DNA from 3 places in the Ligilactobacillus sp. UO.C109 genome. Region 2 is predicted to be linked to each of the others. Evidence: predicted binding sites of a transcription regulator. Region 2 holds the regulator's gene; each other region holds the start of a gene.
The links. The regulator LexA, encoded in region 2, represses DNA repair genes until DNA is damaged. The targets are predictions, from matches to a motif close to CNAACANNTGTTNG.
Positions count from the first base shown of each region.

Region 1: dinB (DNA polymerase IV) is a predicted target of LexA. The motif match lies at 4,363-4,376, and genes of this name have one in related genera.
Region 3: xerS (tyrosine recombinase XerS) is a predicted target of LexA. The motif match lies at 3,338-3,351, and genes of this name have one in related genera.

Region 1 covers NZ_JAPSFH010000027.1:86,063-93,417, reverse strand. The annotation lists gene OZJ21_RS04690 (MFS transporter) at 1-952, opposite strand, end outside; gene OZJ21_RS04685 (sensor histidine kinase) at 1,019-2,497, opposite strand; gene OZJ21_RS04680 (response regulator transcription factor) at 2,497-3,216, opposite strand; gene dinB (DNA polymerase IV) at 3,271-4,344, opposite strand; gene eno (phosphopyruvate hydratase) at 4,506-5,831, opposite strand; gene tpiA (triose-phosphate isomerase) at 5,945-6,700, opposite strand; gene OZJ21_RS04660 (phosphoglycerate kinase) at 6,758-7,355, opposite strand, start outside.
Region 2 covers NZ_JAPSFH010000027.1:651,034-658,388, reverse strand. The annotation lists gene OZJ21_RS07590 (polyprenyl synthetase family protein) at 1-204, shown strand, start outside; gene OZJ21_RS07585 (TlyA family rRNA (cytidine-2'-O)-methyltransferase) at 207-1,034, shown strand; gene OZJ21_RS07580 (arginine repressor) at 1,059-1,517, shown strand; gene recN (DNA repair protein RecN) at 1,522-3,189, shown strand; gene lexA (transcriptional repressor LexA) at 3,253-3,873, opposite strand; gene OZJ21_RS07565 (DUF896 domain-containing protein) at 4,020-4,274, shown strand; gene OZJ21_RS07560 (YneF family protein) at 4,401-4,625, shown strand; gene yihA (ribosome biogenesis GTP-binding protein YihA/YsxC) at 4,708-5,298, shown strand; gene OZJ21_RS07550 (nucleoside triphosphate pyrophosphohydrolase family protein) at 5,316-5,615, shown strand; gene OZJ21_RS07545 (DUF2207 domain-containing protein) at 5,719-7,355, shown strand, end outside.
Region 3 covers NZ_JAPSFH010000003.1:84,094-91,448, forward strand. The annotation lists gene OZJ21_RS00475 (response regulator transcription factor) at 1-110, shown strand, start outside; gene OZJ21_RS00480 (tyrosine-protein phosphatase) at 183-980, shown strand; gene bsh (choloylglycine hydrolase) at 1,102-2,076, opposite strand; gene OZJ21_RS00490 (hypothetical protein) at 2,171-2,395, opposite strand; gene OZJ21_RS00495 (hypothetical protein) at 2,441-2,674, opposite strand; gene OZJ21_RS00500 (hypothetical protein) at 2,724-2,981, opposite strand; gene xerS (tyrosine recombinase XerS) at 3,362-4,459, shown strand; gene aroD (type I 3-dehydroquinate dehydratase) at 4,507-5,265, opposite strand; gene OZJ21_RS00515 (shikimate dehydrogenase) at 5,278-6,153, opposite strand; gene OZJ21_RS00520 (FAD-dependent oxidoreductase) at 6,174-7,355, opposite strand, start outside.

The sequences.
Region 1 (7,355 bases), 560 kb from region 2:
GAACTTGAGGAAAAGCTAAAGCCTCCCCAAATGTCAGTAGGACCATTGCTACGACAAATAAATAATATTGTTTAGCAAAAAATAAAACTACAAAAGATAACGCAAAAGTAAATATACCAAAGTAAATTGGAAGATAATTATTCTTTATTAGATGTCTTAATCTAACAATAAAAATTTGAATTACCAATATTAATCCTGCATTGATAGTCCATAAAACACTATAGTAACGAAATGGTATTCCTAAACTTGTAATATATACTGAAACATTACTTCCCCATTGTTGATACATTGTCCAAGTAACCAACAACATCGCAAATAAACTATAGATTAAATACATGTTTATTTTTGGTAAAACAACCTTAACTTTACTATGTTTATGGGTATTACCATGTATGTTTTCGTCCTTCAATACACGAAATCCTATCATTACAACTAACAAAAAGCCAAAACTAATTAGCATAGCAGCTATAAATGGCAACTTTATATTCCAATCATATAGGAAACCTACAGTTGAAGACCCAATAACAATTCCAAGATTTTGGATAAAATAAATCATATTAAACACATAATTACCGTCATATTTCTTCAATATCGCACCTAACGCACTTATTAGAGTTCCATTCCATCCTGCACTTAATCCTAAAAAGAATAGACAGATAGAAAACGGTAAAGCTTGGTGGAAAAATACTAAAACAACTAGGGATAAGGTTGTAACTCCTCCGCCTAATAACAATAAATAATATGGATTCAATTTATCAAATCCTAATCCACCAAATATATTTCCAATTACACTAGCCAAAGAATTAAAAAATAACACTAAGCCCACTAGTGCGAGTGAAATATGCAGATTGTCGTGCAAATAAACACTTGTTAATGGCCAAATAAAACTCATTTCAAAGCTAGTACAAAAAGAGCCTAGCAATACAGCGAATAAAGATATTTCTTTTTTCAAAAAATCTCCACCCCTCTACAAGAAAATACAGTCAAACCTCCTTGTTCAACTGTATCCTTAAATAATCTAAATTTTACTTAACTTATTTTTATTTGGAAAACATAAAGTAAAGGTTGTCCCCTTTCCTTCCTTACTTTCAACAGTAACGCTTCCTTGATGTAATTGCATTAATTGATGAACAATAGATAATCCTAATCCAGATTCGCCATACTTGGTATTTTTTCTTGAAGGATCAGCTTTATAATATCGTTCCCAAATATTTCTTAATTGTTCTTCGTTCATACCAATTCCATTATCAGAGATGCGAATAATTGTTTCTTCATTTCCTTTTTCAGCAGAGATGCTAATTACACCATTTTCTGTAAATTGTATCGCATTTTGTGTAATATTAAAAATAATTTGAACTAACCTATCATAATCTGCATAAACCATTAATTTATCAGGTGTATACAATTCAAATTTATCTCCTACTTGTTCAGCTTTATTTCTTAATTGCTTAATAATATTATTTAAAACTTGAACAACATCAAACTCAGTTTTGGAAAGTTCAATTTGTCCTGATCTAATTTTTTCATAGTCTAAATTTTCATTTACTAATCTTATCAAACGTTTAGTTTCATTACGCATTAATTCAATACTTTTCTCTTTGCTTTCTTCAGGAATAGCATCATATGCCAAGCCCTCAAGTAACCCGTTAATAGTAGTTAATGGTGTCCTCATTTCATGTGCTGCATCAGCAAAAAATTGACGTCTACGTTCTTCTTGACGCTTTATTTCTTCATTTGATTCACGCAATGATTGTACCATTGAATTGAAGTCCAATGTTAATTTATCTAATTCACTGTCACCATTAGTATCTAAATGCACATCAAAATTTCCCGCAGCAACTAGGTCTGTAGCATTTCTCAATCGAGCTATTTTTTTAGTTAAGAAATGGGCAATTATGATACTTAAAATAACTCCTACTAAAATTGCAAAGGCAACGGTCAAAACTACATTTCGTCTTATAATTTGTAGGTTCTGTGTGATATTAGATAAGTCTTCACCTACTTTAATAACAGCTACTAAATTTCCTTGATAATCAAAACAAGGGGCGTAAATATCCGTTATTTTAACATCCGACCCATCTACTTCACTCTTACTTTTTCTTGGTCTAAAGTCCTGTTTTCTCTTAACAATATTACCTGCTATCAACTTTTTCCAATCAGCCTTACTAATACTTCTATTCTCACGAATGACTGAATTGTCAGGATATAACACGTCTGTTCTACTTGTATAAATAGTAAAATGTGTGTTTTGTGCTGATAATAATTTTTCTGTAGCTTTTAATTGTGAGACATTCAATACAATTATTGTCTTTCCGGCTTTATCCGTCGTCAATTTAAGAGCTTCTTTTCTTAAAGTATAAGCATAGCCTTGCATCTGTTGCCAGGCATTTTCATACGTCATTTCCTTAGTTAAATGAAAAAAGACCATCGCTAACGTTCCAGACAAAATAATTATAATAGACAAAAAAGCCAGCATTTGTTGATATATAAATTTCATTATTCTGCCTCTGTATCATCAAACTTATATCCAACACCCCACACAGTTTGTATAACTTGTGGACCAACTTTTTCAATTTTTTGTCTTAGCTTTTTAATATGTGCATCAACTGTTCTTTCATCACCATAGTATTCATAATCCCATACCAATTGCAATAATTGTTCTCTAGAGAATACTTGACGTGGTTTTTTTGCTAATACTCTTAACAAGTCAAATTCTTTTGGTGTTAGACCATCAATCCTATTGTCATTCAAGTAAGCTTCTCTAGTACTAGAATTTAGTTTAAAATGATCTGTTTTAACATCAAAGTCATCATCTACCTTGTTCTGTTTGCTGCTTCCTAATGCAGAAATTTGAGCACGACGATGAAGGGCTTTAATTCTTGCAATTAATGTTATTGGTGAAAATGGCTTGGAAACATACTCATCTGCTCCCATTTCTAAGCCTAAAATCTGATCACTTTCAGAATCTCTAGCAGTCAAAATTATGATTGGAACAGTACTTGAAATTTTTCTTATTTCAGCATTAACTTGCATTCCATCCATTCCAGGTAAATTCAAGTCAAGTGTGATCATATCCCACTCATCAGATTTTTCTTTAAATTTTTCTACTGCAGAAATACCATCATAAGCATATTCTACGTCCCATTTTTCTTTTTCAAAAAACATGGACATCATTTCACATACTGATTTGTTATCTTCAATCATTAGTAGTTTCATGTTTATTACCTCACTTACATTATAAGTAATATGCTACACTATCATTATTAAACTTTAAATAGGTAAGCTCATATTTTCAAAATTTACAGTATCTAAATTTGTCAAAGTCAAGCCCAATAGCCTAACATCTATATCTATGTCTTGTACTTCTTCAAATAATTGTTTTCCATAAAAAACTATATTTTCTACATCATTAGGAATATAATCTTGAAGTGTAGTTCTCTTTGTTACCGTTTCAAAATCATTATTTCTAACTTTAATAACTAAAGTTTTTCCCCTAATTTGTCTACTTGTCGTTATACCTACAAGTTTTGTAGCTATCAATCTTAACTGACTATCAACCTCTTCAACTGTTTTTAAAGGTTGATCAAATGTCCGCTCCTTGCCAACAGATTTTCGTTCTCTTTTCCATTCAACTGGCCTCATATCTATACCACGTACACGCTGATATAATATATGTCCAATTTTACCAAATTTATTAATTAAGTCTATTTCTTTCTTATTGTATAAATCAATACCATAGTATATCCCTTCCTCATACATTTTAGGTAATGTTTTTTTACCTACGCCTCTAAATTTCTTAATTGGCATATTAAATAAAAAATCTTGTACATCATCTGGTGTCACAACTGTTATTCCAAATGGTTTAGAGTAATCAGATGCTAATTTAGCTAGAAATTTATTATACGAAACTCCTGTAGAACAAGTTAATTTAGTTTTTAAATAAATTTCTCTTTGAATTCTACAGGCAACTTCTACTGCTGATTTTATACCTAACTTATTTTCTGTAATGTCAAGATATGCTTCATCTAGTGCTACATTTTCAATTTTATCAGTGTACTCATGAAATATTGTATGAATTTGACTGGATACTCGGCGATATTTAGCAAAATCAGGAGTTTTAAAAATTGCATGAGGACACTTATCTAATGCTTTTTGAGCACTCATTGCAGAATGAATTCCATACTTTCTAGCAACATAATTAGCGGTTGCTACAACTCCCTTTCCAGCAGTATGTTTAGGATTTCTAGCAATCACTAATGGCTTATTTAAGTACTCTGGATTATCTCTCATTTCAATAGAAGCATAAAATGCATCCATATCAATATGCAAAATTTTTCTCTCCATGTTAATATCACCGCCTTTAAAACGTACGTTCTATAAAATATAAAACAAAAAGAGATAATTACTTATCTCTTTAAATCATTTATATTATATAAGTTAATATTCAATTTAGCAAATAAAAAAGAATGTGATTAATAATCACATTCTTTCTTAAGTCATAACAATTACTTGTTAATGATGTCTTGACGAGCTTGTTCACTCAAGTTGTAGAATGAGTTGATACCCTTGTACTTAGCAACCAAGTCTGTTAATTGATCTTCAATACGCATTAATTGGTTGTACTTAGCAAGACGGTCTGTACGGCTCATAGAACCAGTCTTAATTTGACCTGCATTTGTAGCAACAACTAAGTCAGCAATTGTTGTATCTTCAGTTTCACCAGAACGGTGTGAAACAATAGCTGTGTAGCCAGCTTCTTTAGCCATTTCGATAGCTTCCATTGTTTCTGTTAATGTACCAATTTGGTTAACCTTGATTAAGATAGAGTTTGCAGCACCCATCTTGATACCTTTACGTAGGTATTCTGTGTTTGTAACGAAGAAGTCGTCACCAACTAATTGAACTTTCTTACCAAGTTCAGAAGTAATTGTTACCCAGTCATCCCAGTTGTTTTCATCGATAGGATCTTCGATAGAAATAATTGGGTACTTAGCAACTAAGCCTTCAAGATATTTGATGAATTCTTCAGTTGTGAATTCTTCACCTGTTGACCAGCGTAACTTGTACTTCTTGGAATCATTGTCCCAAAGTTCAGAAGAAGCAACGTCAACAGCAATAGCAATATCCTTACCTGGCTTGTAACCTGCAGCTTCAATAGCTTTGATAAGGTATTCTAATGGTTCTTCGTTGTTTGCAAAGTCAGGAGCAAAACCACCTTCGTCACCAACGGATGTTACTTTACCATCAGCAGCTAATAATTTTTGTAAGTGATGGAATGTTTCTGAACCCATACGGATTGCTTCCTTAACTGTTGGAGCACCAACAGGCATAATCATAAATTCTTGGAAGTCAACCTTGTTATCAGAGTGAGCACCACCATTGATAACATTCATCATAGGTGTTGGCAATACATGAGCATTGAAACCACCAATGTAGTTGTACAATGGAACTTGTAATTCGTCAGCAGCTGCACGAGCAACAGCAATAGAAACTGCTAAGATTGCGTTAGCACCTAACTTACCTTTATTTGGTGTACCATCTAAAGCAATCATTGCTTTATCGATAGCAACTTGATCAGTAACTTCGTAACCAACAATTTCCTTAGCAATGATATCATTAACGTTAGCAACAGCTTTTGTTACACCTTTACCCATGTAACGATCTTTGTCACCATCGCGTAATTCAACAGCTTCATGTTCACCTGTAGATGCACCAGAAGGAACGATTCCACGACCGAAACCACCATCTTGTGTATATACTTCAGCTTCAACTGTTGGGTTACCACGTGAATCTAAAACTTCGCGTGCATAAATTTCTGTAATTGCAGACATTAAATTACACTCCTTTGAGTTTATAAAAATTAACTGAGAATTCCTTCTCTAATAGATATTTTAAGGGTTTTTACTAAATTATTCAATTACTTATGAATAATTTATCCTAAAAACTAGTTTTTGTAGTTTACTAATTGTAAGTATGAATCAGGAACTAATGAAGCTCCACCAACTAATCCACCATCAATGTTCTCTTTTGCCATTAATTCTTTAACGTTAGCTGGTTTTACAGAACCACCGTATTGTACACGTACTTTGTCAGCTACTGTTTCATCATATAAATCAGCAACTGTCTTACGAACTACTGCACAAATTTCTTCTGCTTGATCTGCAGTAGCTGTCTTACCTGTACCGATAGCCCAGATTGGTTCATAAGCGATAACTAAGCTTGCAACTTGTTCTGCGGAAAGATCCTTCAAAGCTGCTGTAACTTGGTTTGCTACCCATTCTTCAGCTTTTCCAGCTTCACGAGTTTCCAAAGATTCACCACAGCAAATGATTGGTGTTAAACCATTACGGAAGATAGCATGAGCTTTCTTGTTAATATCTTCATCAGTTTCGTGGAAGTAATCACGACGTTCGGAATGACCGATAACAACGTAGTCTACTCCCATTTCCTTTAGTACTTTTGGTGATGTTTCACCTGTAAAAGCACCTTCATCTTCAAAGTAGCAGTTTTCAGCTGCAACTTTTAAATCAGAACCTTTTGCATTTTCAAGTAATGCTGGTAAGTCAACAGCAGGAGCTGCAATAACAGCTTCAACTTCAGATGCTGCTGGTAAATTATCCTTAACAGCTTTTACAAATTCTGCAGTTTGTTCTGGATTCATATTCATTTTCCAGTTACCTGCGATAATTGGTGTACGCACAATAAATCATCCTTTCAGAAATTAAACCTCAACCTAGTTTCTATAACTTAACTTAAATTACTTATCAGAAACTGCAGCGATACCAGGTAATGTCTTACCTTCTAGATATTCAAGGGAAGCACCACCACCAGTAGAAATGTGTGTTAACTTGTCAGCAACACCTAATTGTTGTACAGCAGCTGTAGAATCGCCACCACCAACAATTGTTGTAGCATCGCTTAAAGTACCTAAGAACTTACCTACTTCAAGTGTACCTTTTGCAAAGTTGCTCATTTCAAATACACCCATAGGTCCGTTCCATACAACTGTCTTAGCATCTTTTAAAGTATCTTCAAATAATTCAACAGATTTTGGTCCAATATCTAGAGCCATGTAACCATCTGGAATATCACCTTCAACAACTTCACTAGGTGCATCGTTGTTAAATTCTTTTGCACATACGTTGTCTACAGGTAATACTAGCTTATCGCCAGCTTTTTCCATAATTTCCTTAGCTAATTCGATCTTATCTTTTTCAACTAAAGAGTTACCGATTTTGATACCCTTAGCAGCGTAGAATGTATATGTCATACCACCACCAACGATAACTTTATCAGCTTTTCCTAATAAGTGGTTAATAACACCAATCTTATCAGAAACTTTAGCACCACCTAAG
Region 2 (7,355 bases):
GCCAAATCTTTAGGCAAAAATGTTCATAAAGATGAGATAGAAAATAAAAATACTTATCCAATTCTTTTAGGAGTACAGGGGACCAAGGAAGCTTTAGTTGAAGTTTTAAATAATACTGAGAATTTATTAAAAGAAATGGCGAATAATGATATTGCAATAGACCTATTTGAGCAATTGTTAGATTATTTTAAAGTAAGGAAGTAATTATGAAAAAAGAACGTGTAGATGTACTATTAGTTAAACAGGGATTATTTTCTACAAGAGAACAAGCTAAAAGGGCTGTAATGGCTGGCGAAATTTTAGGAGAGAACGAAGAAAGATTAGATAAACCCGGAATGAAAATTTCTGTAGATACTGAGTTACATTTTAAGGGGACAAAAATGCCTTATGTAAGTAGAGGCGGTTTAAAACTCGAAAAAGCACTTAAGGTATTTAAAGTTGATGCAAAAAATAAAACTATGTTAGACATAGGATCGTCTACTGGAGGATTTACAGATGTAGCTCTACAAAAAGGGGCCAAATTAAGCTATGCTTTAGATGTAGGAACTAATCAATTAGCTTGGAAGTTGCGTCAAGATGACAGAGTTGTTGTTATGGAGAATACAAATTTCAGATACAGTAAATTAGAAGATTTTACTAAAGGACAACCAGATTTAGCTACAATAGATGTTTCTTTTATTTCTTTACAGTTAATATTACCAACTTTACATGAGATTATTCAAAATAATGGTGATGTAATAGCTTTAATTAAGCCCCAATTTGAAGCTGGAAAAGAAAAAGTTGGAAAACATGGAATTGTAAGAGATCCAAAGGTTCATCTAGAAGTACTAAATAAAATCATAAGTTTTGCAGCTGAAGAAAATTACGATGTTGTTGAATTAGATTTTTCACCTATCACTGGTGGGGAAGGAAATATTGAATTTTTAGTTCATCTGGTATCTAAGGAAAGTGTTGGAAATATTTCGCCTAGTGTAAATCCTGAGTTAATTGTGAAACAAGCTCATGCTACATTAGATATTAAAAAGAAAGCATAATTATATGAGAGAGGGATGAACTGAATGAGAAAGCAAGTCAGACAGAAACTTATCAAGGAAATCCTCCAAGAAAATGTTATATATAAGCAAGAAGATATTGTAGAAAAGTTAAATGCTCGTGGAATAAATGTAACGCAAGCAACTATTTCTCGCGATGTAAAAGAAATGCAACTAGTTAAATTGCCAACACAAACTGGTAGTTATAGGTATAGTATGCCTACGCTAAAAGAAATTAATGTAGAAAAGAAATTGAGTGATACATTAAGTGAATCATATGTTTCTTCAGCACAAAATAGAGAACTATGTGTATTTAAAGTTTTACCTGGTAGTGGACCTGCAGTTGCTAATCTGATTGAACAAGCAAAATATCCGGAAGTTTTTGCGACTTTAGGAGATGATGCTACAGTCATGATATTTGCTTACTCAGAAGAAGATGCAATAAAAATGGAGAATAAGTTGTTAAATCTGATAAATATAGGGTGATTATATGTTACAAGAATTATCAATAAAGGATTTCGCCATTATAGATGAAATACAAATATCATTTCAACCTAAGATGACAGTATTGACGGGTGAGACAGGTGCTGGTAAATCAATTATTATTGATGCTCTGGGCTTATTAGCAGGAGGCAGAGGTTCTACTGAATTTATTCGTAAGGGTGAGAAAAAAGCTGTTATTCAGGGGTTATTTACATTACCTAGAGAAGCTAATACTTACAACATTTTGGAAGAATACGGAATAGATTCTGAAGATGGACAAATAATCTTGCAAAGAGATTTATATCGAGGCGGAAGAAATATTTGTCGCATCAATGGAATGATGGTAAATTTGGCAACTTTACGAAAGGTAGGAGAAACATTAATTGATATTCATGGGCAGAATGAGCATCAAGAATTGATGAAGCCAGAAAATCATATAGATTTGTTAGATGAATATGATAAAAAAACATCCCAGTTAAGAAATCAATATCAAGTTGTGTATCAAAATTATCGTAAGCTAAAATTATCAATGGAAAAAAAAGAAGCTGATGAGAAGGCCTGGGCCCAAAGACTAGATATGCTAAATTTCCAAGTCAAAGAAATTGAAGAAGCTGGTTTAAAAATTAATGAAGAAGATGAACTAGTCGAAGAAAAAAATAAATTGGATAATTTTCAAGCAATACATGATGCTTTAGAATTGAGTTATCAAATTTTATCTGGTGAAAAAATAGATGTAGTTGGAAATTTAGGAAATGCAATGAATGAGTTAAGCGATGTTTCAGATTTATCAGAAAATCTTCAAGAAATCAATACTAAAATTTCAGATGCTTTTTATAGTCTAGAAGATGCCGCTCGTGATATTTCAGATGAACTTGATTCAATGGAGTGGAATGGAGAAAGGTTAAATGAAATAGAGGAAAGATTAGAGTTGATCCACCAATTGAAGAGAAAATATGGTGATACAATAGAGGATATTTTGCATTATCATAGTAGAATTGAAAAAGAATTAAGAGAAATGGAAAATGCGGAACAAAATTCAGAAAAGCAAGAAAGACAATTATCTGAGGCATTAGAGAAAGTAAAAGAATTGGCAATAAAACTTTCGAAACAGCGGAAGAAAAGCGCTAAAAAATTAGAAAAAATGATCCATGAACAATTAAGTGCATTATATATGGACAAAGCTGTATTTGAAGTTAAATTTTTAAATAATTCTAAATTATATTCTAAAGGTATCGATAAAGTTGAATTTTATATTCAAACTAATCCAGGTGAAGAAATGGGCCCATTAGCTAAGATAGCTTCAGGTGGTGAACTTTCACGAATAATGTTAGCTTTAAAAACAATTTTTTCTCAAAAGATGGGTGTCACAAGTATTATCTTTGATGAAGTTGATACTGGTGTTAGCGGTCGTGTAGCTCAAGCGATTGCTGAAAAAATAAGCCAAATTTCAAATAATTCACAAGTTTTATGCATTACTCACTTACCGCAAGTTGCAGCAATTGCAGACAATCATTACTATATTTCAAAATCTGTCAACGATGGTAGAACAGAAACTTCATTAAAAGAATTAGATGAAAAACAAAAAATTAGAGAGATAGCAAGAATGTTATCTGGATCTGAAATTACAGAATTAACATTGAAACATGCAGAAGAATTAATTAAAATGTCAAAATAAAAAGCTAGGATTTGGTATTGTGTAACACCATATATTGGTATAAAAACAATACATCCTAGCTTTTTAAATAAGATCACGATATAATCCAACAACTTTTCCTAAAATAGTTACATTTTCTAAGATAATAGGATCCATTGTATCATTTTCGGGTTGTAATCGGTAATATCCATCTTCTTTGAAGAAACGTTTGCAAGTTGCTTCATTCTCTTCAGTCATAGCAATAACTATTTCTCCATTATTTGCAGAAGATTGCTTACGAACAATAACTTGATCACCATCTAAGATACCAGCATTTATCATACTCTCGCCACGAATAGATAACATGAAAAGATCATCAGCAGATTCAAAATAAGGTGGTAGAGGAAAATAATCTCTATTTTCTTCAACTGCTAAAATAGGTTCACCAGCAGTAACAGTACCTACAATGGGAATTTGAGTTTTGTTAGGTAACTCATCCAACATTTCTAAGCCTGCTAAAGTAATTTCAATGGCGCGAGGTTTAGTAGGATCGCGTTTAATGAGACCTTTACTTTCAAGCTTAGAAAGATGTCCATGAACGGTTGAAGTAGATGATAAACCAACAGCGTTACAAATTTCACGAACAGTAGGTGGGTAGCCACTATCAGATACATGTGAAAATATATAACGAAGAATATCATGTTGACGTTTCTCTGATTTTGTCATTCTAGACACTCCAATATTAATATAATAACTTGATTATAACATAGAATTATTAAAAACGTCAAACTAACGTTCGTATTTATAACTTGTCTTTTTGTAAGCTTTTTGATAATATGTCAAATAGAGTAAATCACAAAGGAGTGAGACGATTGGCTGATAATAAAGGAATTCCACAAGAGTTAATAGATAGAATAAATGAACTTTCTAAAAAGAAAAAAGAAGAAGGCCTAACATCTGAAGAGTTAGCAGAACAAAAAGAATTACGAGAAACCTATCTTTCTTTATTTAGAGAAAATTTTAGAAGCCATATTGAAATGCTACAAGTATATGATAAAAATGGTAAAGAAGTAACACCTGAAAAGGTAAAAAAGATTCAAAGAGAACGTGGTCTAAGAGATGATTAATTTATCTTAGTGTAAGCGTTGATAGGTAATATTACAAATGATATAATATAATAAGCGTTAAAAAGTAAGATTAATTTTTTAAATTATTAGATAGGTTAATCTTATTAGAGGAAGGAGAACTTATAAATGAGTACAGGTATTTGGGTGCTTATTGTCATTATTGCTGCTGTGCTAGGCTTTGTTGGTGGTTTTTTTGCTGCTCGAAAGTACATGGAAGACTATTTAAAGAAGAATCCACCTATTAATGAACAAATGATGCGTACTATGATGATTCAAATGGGACAAAAACCATCTGAAAAGAAATTGCATCAAATGATGAATGCAATGAAGAATAATTATGGTAAGAAGTAATTAGTTTTTGAGGGAGTGAGTAGATGTAAGTCAGTCACTTCCTTATTTATTATTATAATTTAGATTAAGGTGGTATTATTTAATGCAAGTACATAACGTCAATTTAACAATTAGTGCCGTAAGACCAGAACAATATCCAGATACTAAATTGCCAGAAGTAGCACTTGCTGGTCGTTCCAATGTTGGAAAGTCTTCATTAATTAACACATTAATTAATAGAAGAAATTATGCCCGTACATCAAGTCAACCCGGAAAGACGCAAACTCTGAACTTTTACAATATTGAAGATTTATTATATTTTGTTGATGTACCAGGTTATGGATATGCTAAAGTTTCACAAAAAGAAAGAGAAAAATGGGCTAGAATGATAGAAACATATTTTTCTACTCGACAAGAGCTAAAGGGAGCTATCAGTTTAGTAGATGCTCGCCATGAACCTTCAGAATTAGATTGTCAAATGATAGAATTTTTGCATTATTACAATATACCTGTATTAGTTGTAGGAACGAAAATAGATAAAATTCCTAAAAGCAAAAGAAATAAAAGTGAAAGTCAAATTAGAAAAAAACTACAATTGACAAAAAATGATAGACTAATTTTATTCTCTGCTGTTGATAAAACAGGTAAAGATGAAGTTTGGGATTGGATTGAAGATATTACCAAAGTTAATTAATAATTGTGAGGAATATTATGGAATTTAATGAATATCAAGAAGCGGCTAATCGAACATTATATGGAAATGAGCAAGTTCTTACAAATTGTGCATTAGGATTAGCTGGGGAAACAGGACAAGTTGTTGATTTAGTTAAGGCGTATACTTTTAAAGGAAAAGATTTAGATAAAGAAAAATTAGTACATGAACTTGGGGATGTACTTTGGTATTTATCACAAATTGCAGAATGGGCAGATATACCCTTTGATGAAGTAGCGCAAGAAAACATCGAAACGTTAAATAAACGTTACCCTAATGGATTTAATCCAGCAAATTAATCAAAAGTCATTGTGTTTATGAAACATAATGACTTTTTTATTAAGAAATATTTTTTTAAAGTAGACAACAGGTTGAAACTTTGTCATAATTCTTATGATAGGGGTGTCGAATTTGAAAAAAAAAGTTATAAGTCTTTTCAAAAAGAATTGGAAATATTGCTTATTAGTAATATTAGTATTGAGTATAATTTTAGTTATTAAAAATATTAACAAAAGACACTACGATATTGAAGATTATAATTCTAATATTCAATTAAAAAATGATGGCTCTATAGGAGTATCGACACGTGTACAATATAATATTCATGGTAAGTATGACTTATTAGTTATTCCACAAGCATTACCAAAAGATGTGGATACGATTAATAATGTGGAAGTGTATGAAATTAAAAATAACAAGCAAGTCTTATTAAAAAAAGGGACTAATGCAGATATATCTAAAGAGGCCAAGATGAATGCTGGTAAATATTTTGTCACTTCTGATTTAGCAGAAACAAATACTAAAGTAAAAGTAAGAATATATCAACCAGTTGAAAATGAGAGAGTTACATACAAACTAACATATAATGTACCAAATGCGATTATAAATTATGGTAATAGTAATATTTCAGAATTAAATTGGAATATACTGAGTAATTGGGGACATAAGTTTAGCAATATTGATATAACATTTGATTTACCTGAAAAAAATCCACAAATTTTACGAGCGTGGGTGAGAGGAACAACCGATGGTAAAATAACGACTAGTAAGAAAAATGGAAAAGTGAATTTTAAGTTGAATAGGCTTCCCGAAAATAAGAGTTTACATTTAAGACTAATATGTTCTAAAGATCTATTTGCTTATAATACTAACAATATGTTTAAAACCCCTATACCAACAGAAAGTAGTATTGCAAGATATGAATATAAAAATAGTGATAAAGTAAAGAGGGATAGTAGACTAAAATATACTGGAAAGTATATTTCTATAACAATATTATTAATTGTTATGACAATTATGGGAATATTCAGTTGGAAAGTGTTATCTAGAAATTTAGTTTTATCAAATTATCTTAAGTTTACAAAATATTCATTTGATATTCCTAATATATCAGTTAAATATGTTAGATCGATTTTATTTCCTAAACGAAAGCCAAACAGAAATGTTTATGCAGCATATATAGTAGACTTAATAAATAAGGGTGATCTAGTATTAAATCCACTAAGAACTGAAAATTATCAGACTATATATGACTACGAATTGCAAGTTAAAGATGAACAATTTATAGAAAATAATGGATTGAATACATTATTATTTAGTAATCTTACTTCTGACAATAAAATTAAGTTATCTGAAATAGAAGAAACTGTCAATCTTATGAAGATTTCAGAAGTTACTGAAACTTATAAGCAATGGCAAGGGAAAATTAAAGAAGAAGTGGATAATCTATTTAAACTGGAACATAAACGTAATTTAAAAGGTTATTTTACTAAAAAATGGTTAATATTCTGGACACTATTCAATCTAGCAGGAGTAATTTTATTTTTTATTGTATCTAAGTGGTTAGGGATAATTATAGCTACAATCCTTATTGTTAATGATATAAGTTTGATATATATATTTATTAATGTTTATAAATATGAACCTGAAATATTTATAGAACTGAGAAGATTAAAGATTTTATATCGAAGTTTACGCAATATAGAAAAGCTAGAATTGAATGATGTTGGTGATGAAAATTTTTGGGAAAAATTATTACC
Region 3 (7,355 bases), on a different contig from region 2:
TCTTGTCTGAAGGTACTATTAGAAATTATATCTCCTCTATTCTCAGTAAGACAGGAACACGTTCGCGCTTAGAAGCTGTAAATTTAGCTGAAAAACGAAACTGGATATAATAACTTATATTTGGTAATAGGCTTATTTTTTGTTAAAATCATATTTAAAGCCACACTCCATGGAGGGATTATATGGAACAAAAACCACTATTACTAGATATAAAACATGGATTTAATTTTCGTGATTTAGGCAGTTATAAAACATTAGATGGACGTAAGATTAAAAAGCATAAAATTCTGCGTTCTGCTAATTTGGCATATTTGTCTGAACGAGATGTTAACTATTTAGATGACTATGGTCTTAGATATGACGTAGATTTTCGTTCAATATCTGAAAAGGAAGTTGAACCTGATCGGATTAGCAATAATGTTCATTATCATTTTAATCCAGTTTTTTCAGAGGATGAGACTCGTAGTACTAAGAAAGATCAAGAGACTAGATATAAGACCTACAGCAAGATTAAAAATGCTGGTTTTGAGGATATGTTGAAAGCATATAAAGATATTGTACTTACAGATGGAGCTAAAAAAGCATATCGCCAATTCTTCGATTTATTGTTAGCTAATGATAAAGAAAATGAAGCTCTATTGTTCCATTGTACAGCTGGTAAAGATAGAACTGGTATGGGAGCTGTTTATTTGTTAACTGCACTAGGTGTAGATAGTAAAATAATCCATCAAGATTACTTAGCATCTAACATTTATACAGAAACTGTTCGAGCAAAGAAAATAGCTGATGTAAGTGGAATGGGTCCAGTGATGTCCGCGAATATCAAGGCACTATTTGAAGTTAATGAAGCTTATTTAAATCATGCTTTGCAGTTGATGAAAGATAACTTTGGTGGGATAAATAATTATTTGCATACAGAATTGAAGTTGAATGAACAAGAAGTTTCAGATTTAAGAAAGATATATTTGACAGACAAGTAAAGACTTAATGGCTGAATTAAATTCAGCTTTTTTTGTTTTAAAACACTTATAGTTGCAATGTAATTTTATATTTATCATAATAAATAAAACTGGTACCTTACTATGATACCAGTTATTTTGCTTAATTCAACTTATTTATTATTTGTTTTCTTTCAAATGGATATACGACTAACTTATTACCATTCTTATCTTTATTTAAAGTAACAGCCACTATCTGCCTATTTTCATATGTTGTATAATATAACGTTTTGTTGTCCAAATCATAGCAATTCGAATATACAGTATATTCTTCTTTTCCTGATTCTGTCTTATTAACGCCCTTTATCTGTTCTACTGTCCCTAGTATATGGAAAAACTGAGTAATATCTTCTTCTACGGTCGTCCCTTTACTTGAATTTAACTTGCTAAAAGCAGCTCTCACAAAACGAGATTCGGGAGATACATCGCCTGGTAATCCAATACCACCAAAACCAGTGCCGTCTACCTTTAAATCCACGCTATCTGAGAATGTATTTTGTGGTGTATTGATAGATAAGTTGCGATATTTATTCAGATTGTACATCTGATAATTAAATTCTGGATTATTAGTCAATACTCCAATTGGATTATCATAAATATGTACTCCAGATTTAGTTACTTCTACTACGATGGATTTTTCTCTATCAGCAATTAACCAATGTAATCCTGCTAAAGGTAATTGTTCGCTAAAACTAAGATTAATGAGATTTATTCTTTCAACTAAATTTCTTGCTTCATTAACATCGCTACACTGTCCCAGAATCCATGGAATAAACTCGAACGGCGTAATATTATCTTTGTCATTCTCTAAAGCATTGCTATAATATGCATTTCCAGGAAAATTCAATCCTGCCATTCCTAGTCCATCCTCATTAATAGCATCAAAATACAATGGATAATCATTAGCGACAATTCCAACACCTATTAGTGATTTATGATTCTTTATAGCTTTTTCCTTTCTAAATTTAAACTCATACTCAGCCGGAGTAATGATTACCTGCTCACCATATGAAAAATCCAAATCTAAATTTCTTCCAAAATAATTATTATTACCATTTAAAGTAATTGCTGTACACATTTTTATCACTTCCTATAAAAGTATCAATGTCCTTTAATCAATCTAATAATTACTAGTAGTTTTTAATTGTAAAAAGCAGTTTAATAGCTATTATCTATTCTTCATCTACCAAATTCACAATATCACCTTCAAATTTACCATGGACTACTAAACCAGTTATATCTTTGAAAGTACGACATATATGCTCAAAACTATGCACTTCATACACTGTACCATTTTTATCCATTATTTTATCTCCAATTTTAAATTTTTTTGTTCTGGGTACAACAACACTTGAAATATCTTCACTTTCTAAATAAAAAACATCTATAGCTTTCATTAGTATCTCTCCGATCTCTTAAGATCACTTAAATCTAGATCAATATTATTCCTCACTCTTATATAATTCAATTTCATCTATATCACTAAATGAAATATCATTACCATAAGATTTGCTGCCAGTATAATTATAAACTATAATATTATAGCTAAATGCTTCATAATCTACATCCACAATATATAATTTTATCCTTTTACTATTCTTTAAAGTAACTACACACCATTTCCAATTAAAAGCTTTTATAACATCCCAAAGTTTAGTTGCTTTATTTATTTTCATTAATTCTCAACTCCTCCGGTAAAGTTGAAATTGCATGACAGCTTTTTAATTAATTTTTGTTAGGATCTAGTTCAATACTGTCAATATCATCAAAAGCAATCCCATTACCATAAGAATTACTACCTGTAGTGTTATAAACGATAGCTTTTAACTCTGGTTCATCTTCTTCATCATTTCTCTGGAACTCATCATCAACATCAACGATATATAAATTTAATACTCGTCCATCTTTCATACGAACAATAGTCCATGATCTTTCAAAATTATCCAAAACATCATCAAGACTAATTTGAGTTGTAATTTTCATTTTTGAACATCTCCTTCGTTCACAGAAATAACATTATGATTAAATTCACCTTTGTACAGGTACATTACTATACTCTACTTATATTTTATTATACTATTTTCTTTATTGATAAGATTATTTTCGTACAGTAGTTTAATTCAAAAAAGATTACTTTATCTCACATGTAATTTGTCTACATTCCCCTCTTTTTATTATAATACATCTGTATTCCTTAATTAAAAGTCTTTCTTCCACTCTTAAGTAAGACTTATTTCATTACCATTTACCACTTAACATATATATTTACATTATGAATTAACACAAAGTACAAGTTATATTTAATACGAAACTTAAATTTCATGGTATAATACTATTATCAAATGAATGTTCGGAGGATAACTATGCAAAAAGAAGTTGCAAATAAAAAAATCGATGAGTTGCTACATGAGCTCCCTTATTATATGAATGATTTTGTTATTGTAAAAACCGCTGATGAATATTCTCCTAATACTATTCTTGAATACTTGAAGAATTTCCATCAATTTTTGATTTGGTTGATTGAAAATCATTATGTTAACGAAAATAAAACTAGTGACATCGCCCCAGAATCGCTTGATAAGCTTACAGTTCGTACTGCTACTGAATACAAATCTTATCTTTTACGCCGAAAAAAGCAAAATAAAAAAGCTCTTGATAAAAATGGTCATAAAGAAGAGTCTACTGAGACTCTATCTAAAGTAACTATTCAGCGTAATATCACTGCTTTAAAAGTGATCTTTAAGTTCTTAAGCAGAAGTGCTAATAACTCTCAAGAGAAACCTTTTTTAACACACGACGTTATGCAAAGTATTGATAATGTGGCTGATAAGCAAACTCTACAAGCTAGAGCTGATGCCTTAGAAGAAAAGTTATTTTTAGATGATGAAACTGATGAATATCTACAATATATCAAAGAAGTTTATCCTCAGTCATTATCTACTCAAGCTAAGAAATTCTACAATCGCGATGTTGAAAGAGATTTAGCTATCAATGCTTTAATGTTAGGATCCGGTCTCCGTTTATCTGAAGTTGTTAATATCAATATTGAAGATTTAGATTTCGAAAACAATCGAGTTGCTGTACTTAGAAAAGGAAATAAAAAAGATTCTGTCAGAATTGCCGCTTTTGCAATGGAATATCTAGCTAATTATCGTGATATCCGTGCTAGTCGTTATCGTGCAGATAAATATGAAAAAGCATTCTTCTTAGCTATTAGTCGTGGTGGTTCCAAACGCATTACTGGCTCTGCTATTGAAAAAATGGTTTCCAAATACTCTAAAGGTTTCAAAGTCAGAGTTACTCCTCATAAGTTGAGACACACTTTAGCTACTAGATTGTATAAACAAACTAATAACCTTGTTTTAACTGCACAACAATTAGGACATAGCTCAACTGCTACAACTACTCTTTATACTCATATTGATAATGATGAAACTACGGATGCATTGAACTCTTTATAATACACAAAAAAAGAAGTTGAACCAAATTTGATTCAACTTCTTTTTGCTTAGTCAAGCTTTAATGTATCTAAGATTCCTTTTAAGTTAGTACTTTCAATTTGTCCTGGTGCAGAAGCATCGCCTACTGTACCAAATGTTAAGCAAGAACCAAAGACTTCACCACTTATTCTGGTTACTTTGCCTAAGTCTCCCATCGCCATTGTAATTAATGGACAATTTAATTTGTACTTCATGTTATCTGTGGCTAACAATAGATTTAGAACATCACGTGCACTATTAGGCATTACTGCAATCTTAGCAATATCAGCACCGTAAGTCTTCATCAAAGTTAGTCGTCTTTCTAATTCAGAAGTTGCAGGAGTCTTATCGAAGTCATGATTACTCATGATAATATAGATATTATTTTCATGAGCTTCAGCAATAATTTCCTTTAGCTTACTTGTTTTTCTGAATAATTCTAAGTCTAATAAATCTGTTGCCTTTTCTTTAATCAATATGCGACAAATATCGAAATATTCTTCTTCTGATAATTCTTTAACTCCACCTTCGAAATGAGTTCTAAATGTAGTTAATAAAGGCATTTCACCCATAACTTGGTGTAGCTTTTTGGCTGTTTCAACCAACTTTTCAGCATCTTCAACTTGGTCAAAGAAATCTATTCTCCATTCAATTAAATCAGCGTTATTGCTAGACATAATTGTTTCAGCTTGCTTTATAATATCATCACTTGATTTTCCGGTAATTGGAACAGCTATTTTAGGACGGCCCGTACCGAATTCAACATTTCTTACTTTGACTATCCTCATCAAATTCACCGCCTAGTTATCTTCGCTAAATAATAATTCTCTGATATAGTCTACAGGCATATCTTTACCTGTCCATAACTTGAATGCTTCTGCACCTTGTTCTAACATCATACCTAAGCCATTAAGAACATGATCTACGCCAGCTTCTTTAGCAACTTTCATTAATTTTGTTTCTCTTGGTGCATAAACTGTATCGAAAACAATCATATCTTTGTGGAACCAACTAGGATCTTCAACTAATGTCATGTCTTCTAATGGTTTCATACCTACACCTGTAGCATCGCAATAGATATAACTTGAAGCAATTTCCTTCTTAAAATCTTCTTTATCTTCTAGATGATGTAGTGTTGCTTTACAATCTGTTTCACGATTGATGATTTCAACGTTCTTTTCAGCTTGTGCCCATTGAGCATCATCTAAATTGAAGATAGAAATTTCCTTTACCCCATCAAGTGCTGCTTGAATTGCGATTGGAGTACCAGCACCACCAGCACCTGCTAATGTCATCTTCTTACCACGAATATCTAAGCCTTCATCAGCTAGTGACTTCATGAAACCTGTTCCGTCAGTTGTATATCCAGTCAATACACCATTATCGTTTACAACTGTATTTACAGCACCAGCCATTTTAGCTGCGGGATCTAATTTATCCAAATAAGGAATAATCTTTTGCTTATTCGGCATAGATACGTTAGATCCACGCATATCTAAAGTTCTAATTGCATCTACAGCTTTTTCTAGTTTATCATTATCAATTTCAAATGCTAAATATGCATAGTTTAAACCTAATTTAGCAAAAGCATTGTTATGCATTGTTGGTGACATAGAATGTCTAATAGGATATGCCATCAAACCAATTAATAAAGTATGTCCATCGATACGTTCCATTTTAATTATCCCCTTTAAAGTTAATTTTCACTTATTTCAGCTGCTTCTTTTCCTGCTACAAATCCGGAAGAAATGCCCCATGAGTTCATCATACTTGGCATAGAATCGTGCCCATTTGCTCCACCGATTACTTCACCTGCAGCAACTACATTAGCCAATTTATTACCATTTTCAAATTGTAGATGTAGATCTGCATCTGTTACAAATCCACCTAATGTGGTTGCAAAACGATCACGTTGTTCAATGATGTAGAATTCATCGCCTTCATATTCATGTAAGAATTTACTATCTCGGCCAAATTCTTCATCTTTTCCTTGTTTAGCATAGTCATTGTATTTTTGAACAGTTTCACTTAAACCAGCTACATCAATACCTGCTTTTTGTGCAACTTCTTGTAAACTACCCTTCACAAGAATTGGATTACTCTTTCCGTCTTTTGCAAAGTAATCAGCGATTTCACTTTCACTAAAGTCATGTAAGACTAACAACTTGTAAAATTCATCCCATGTTCGCTTATCCATTACTAAGAATGCCACTCTGTCTTTTTGTTTTAAGACTGCATCTCTTAATTCAGCATATACATCAGATTCATTAACGATTCGTTTACCATCTGTATTAACATAAATTGCTCCCATATCAGTAGCAAGTTTAGATGCATATGTTGTTAACTTAGCAATTCCTGGTTCAGTTTCTACCCCATGAGGATATACTTTATACCAGCCTAAGTTTCTTGTCTTCAATTGTAATGGAGCTAAGAATTGATAAGCATCGCCAGTTGATGTCATTGGTCCATAATAGTATAAACCTTGACTTTCCGGTCCACGCATCTTTGTATTAGCACCATAACCACCGGAAGCTAGAACTACGGCCGAGGCAAAAATCTTGGTTGTTTTATGCTTTCCTTCAGTCACAATACCTGTAATCTTATCACCGTCAGTTATAACCTCTTCTACTCGACTATCAAGTAAGATTTGACCACCTTTTTCTTCAAAAGCTTTAGCAACTTTAGTGATAAATTCATAACTACTTGATGTTGGTAATTCAACTTGACGTTCAACTGAATGTTCTGGTGTTTGAGTTTGAGCTTTTCGATATTCTAAACCAGCAAATTCAGAAATAAAATCAATTGCATCACCAATGTTATTTGTCATTAAATTAGTTAACTCAGGAACATTAGTGTCTTTTGATTCACGTCTAACATC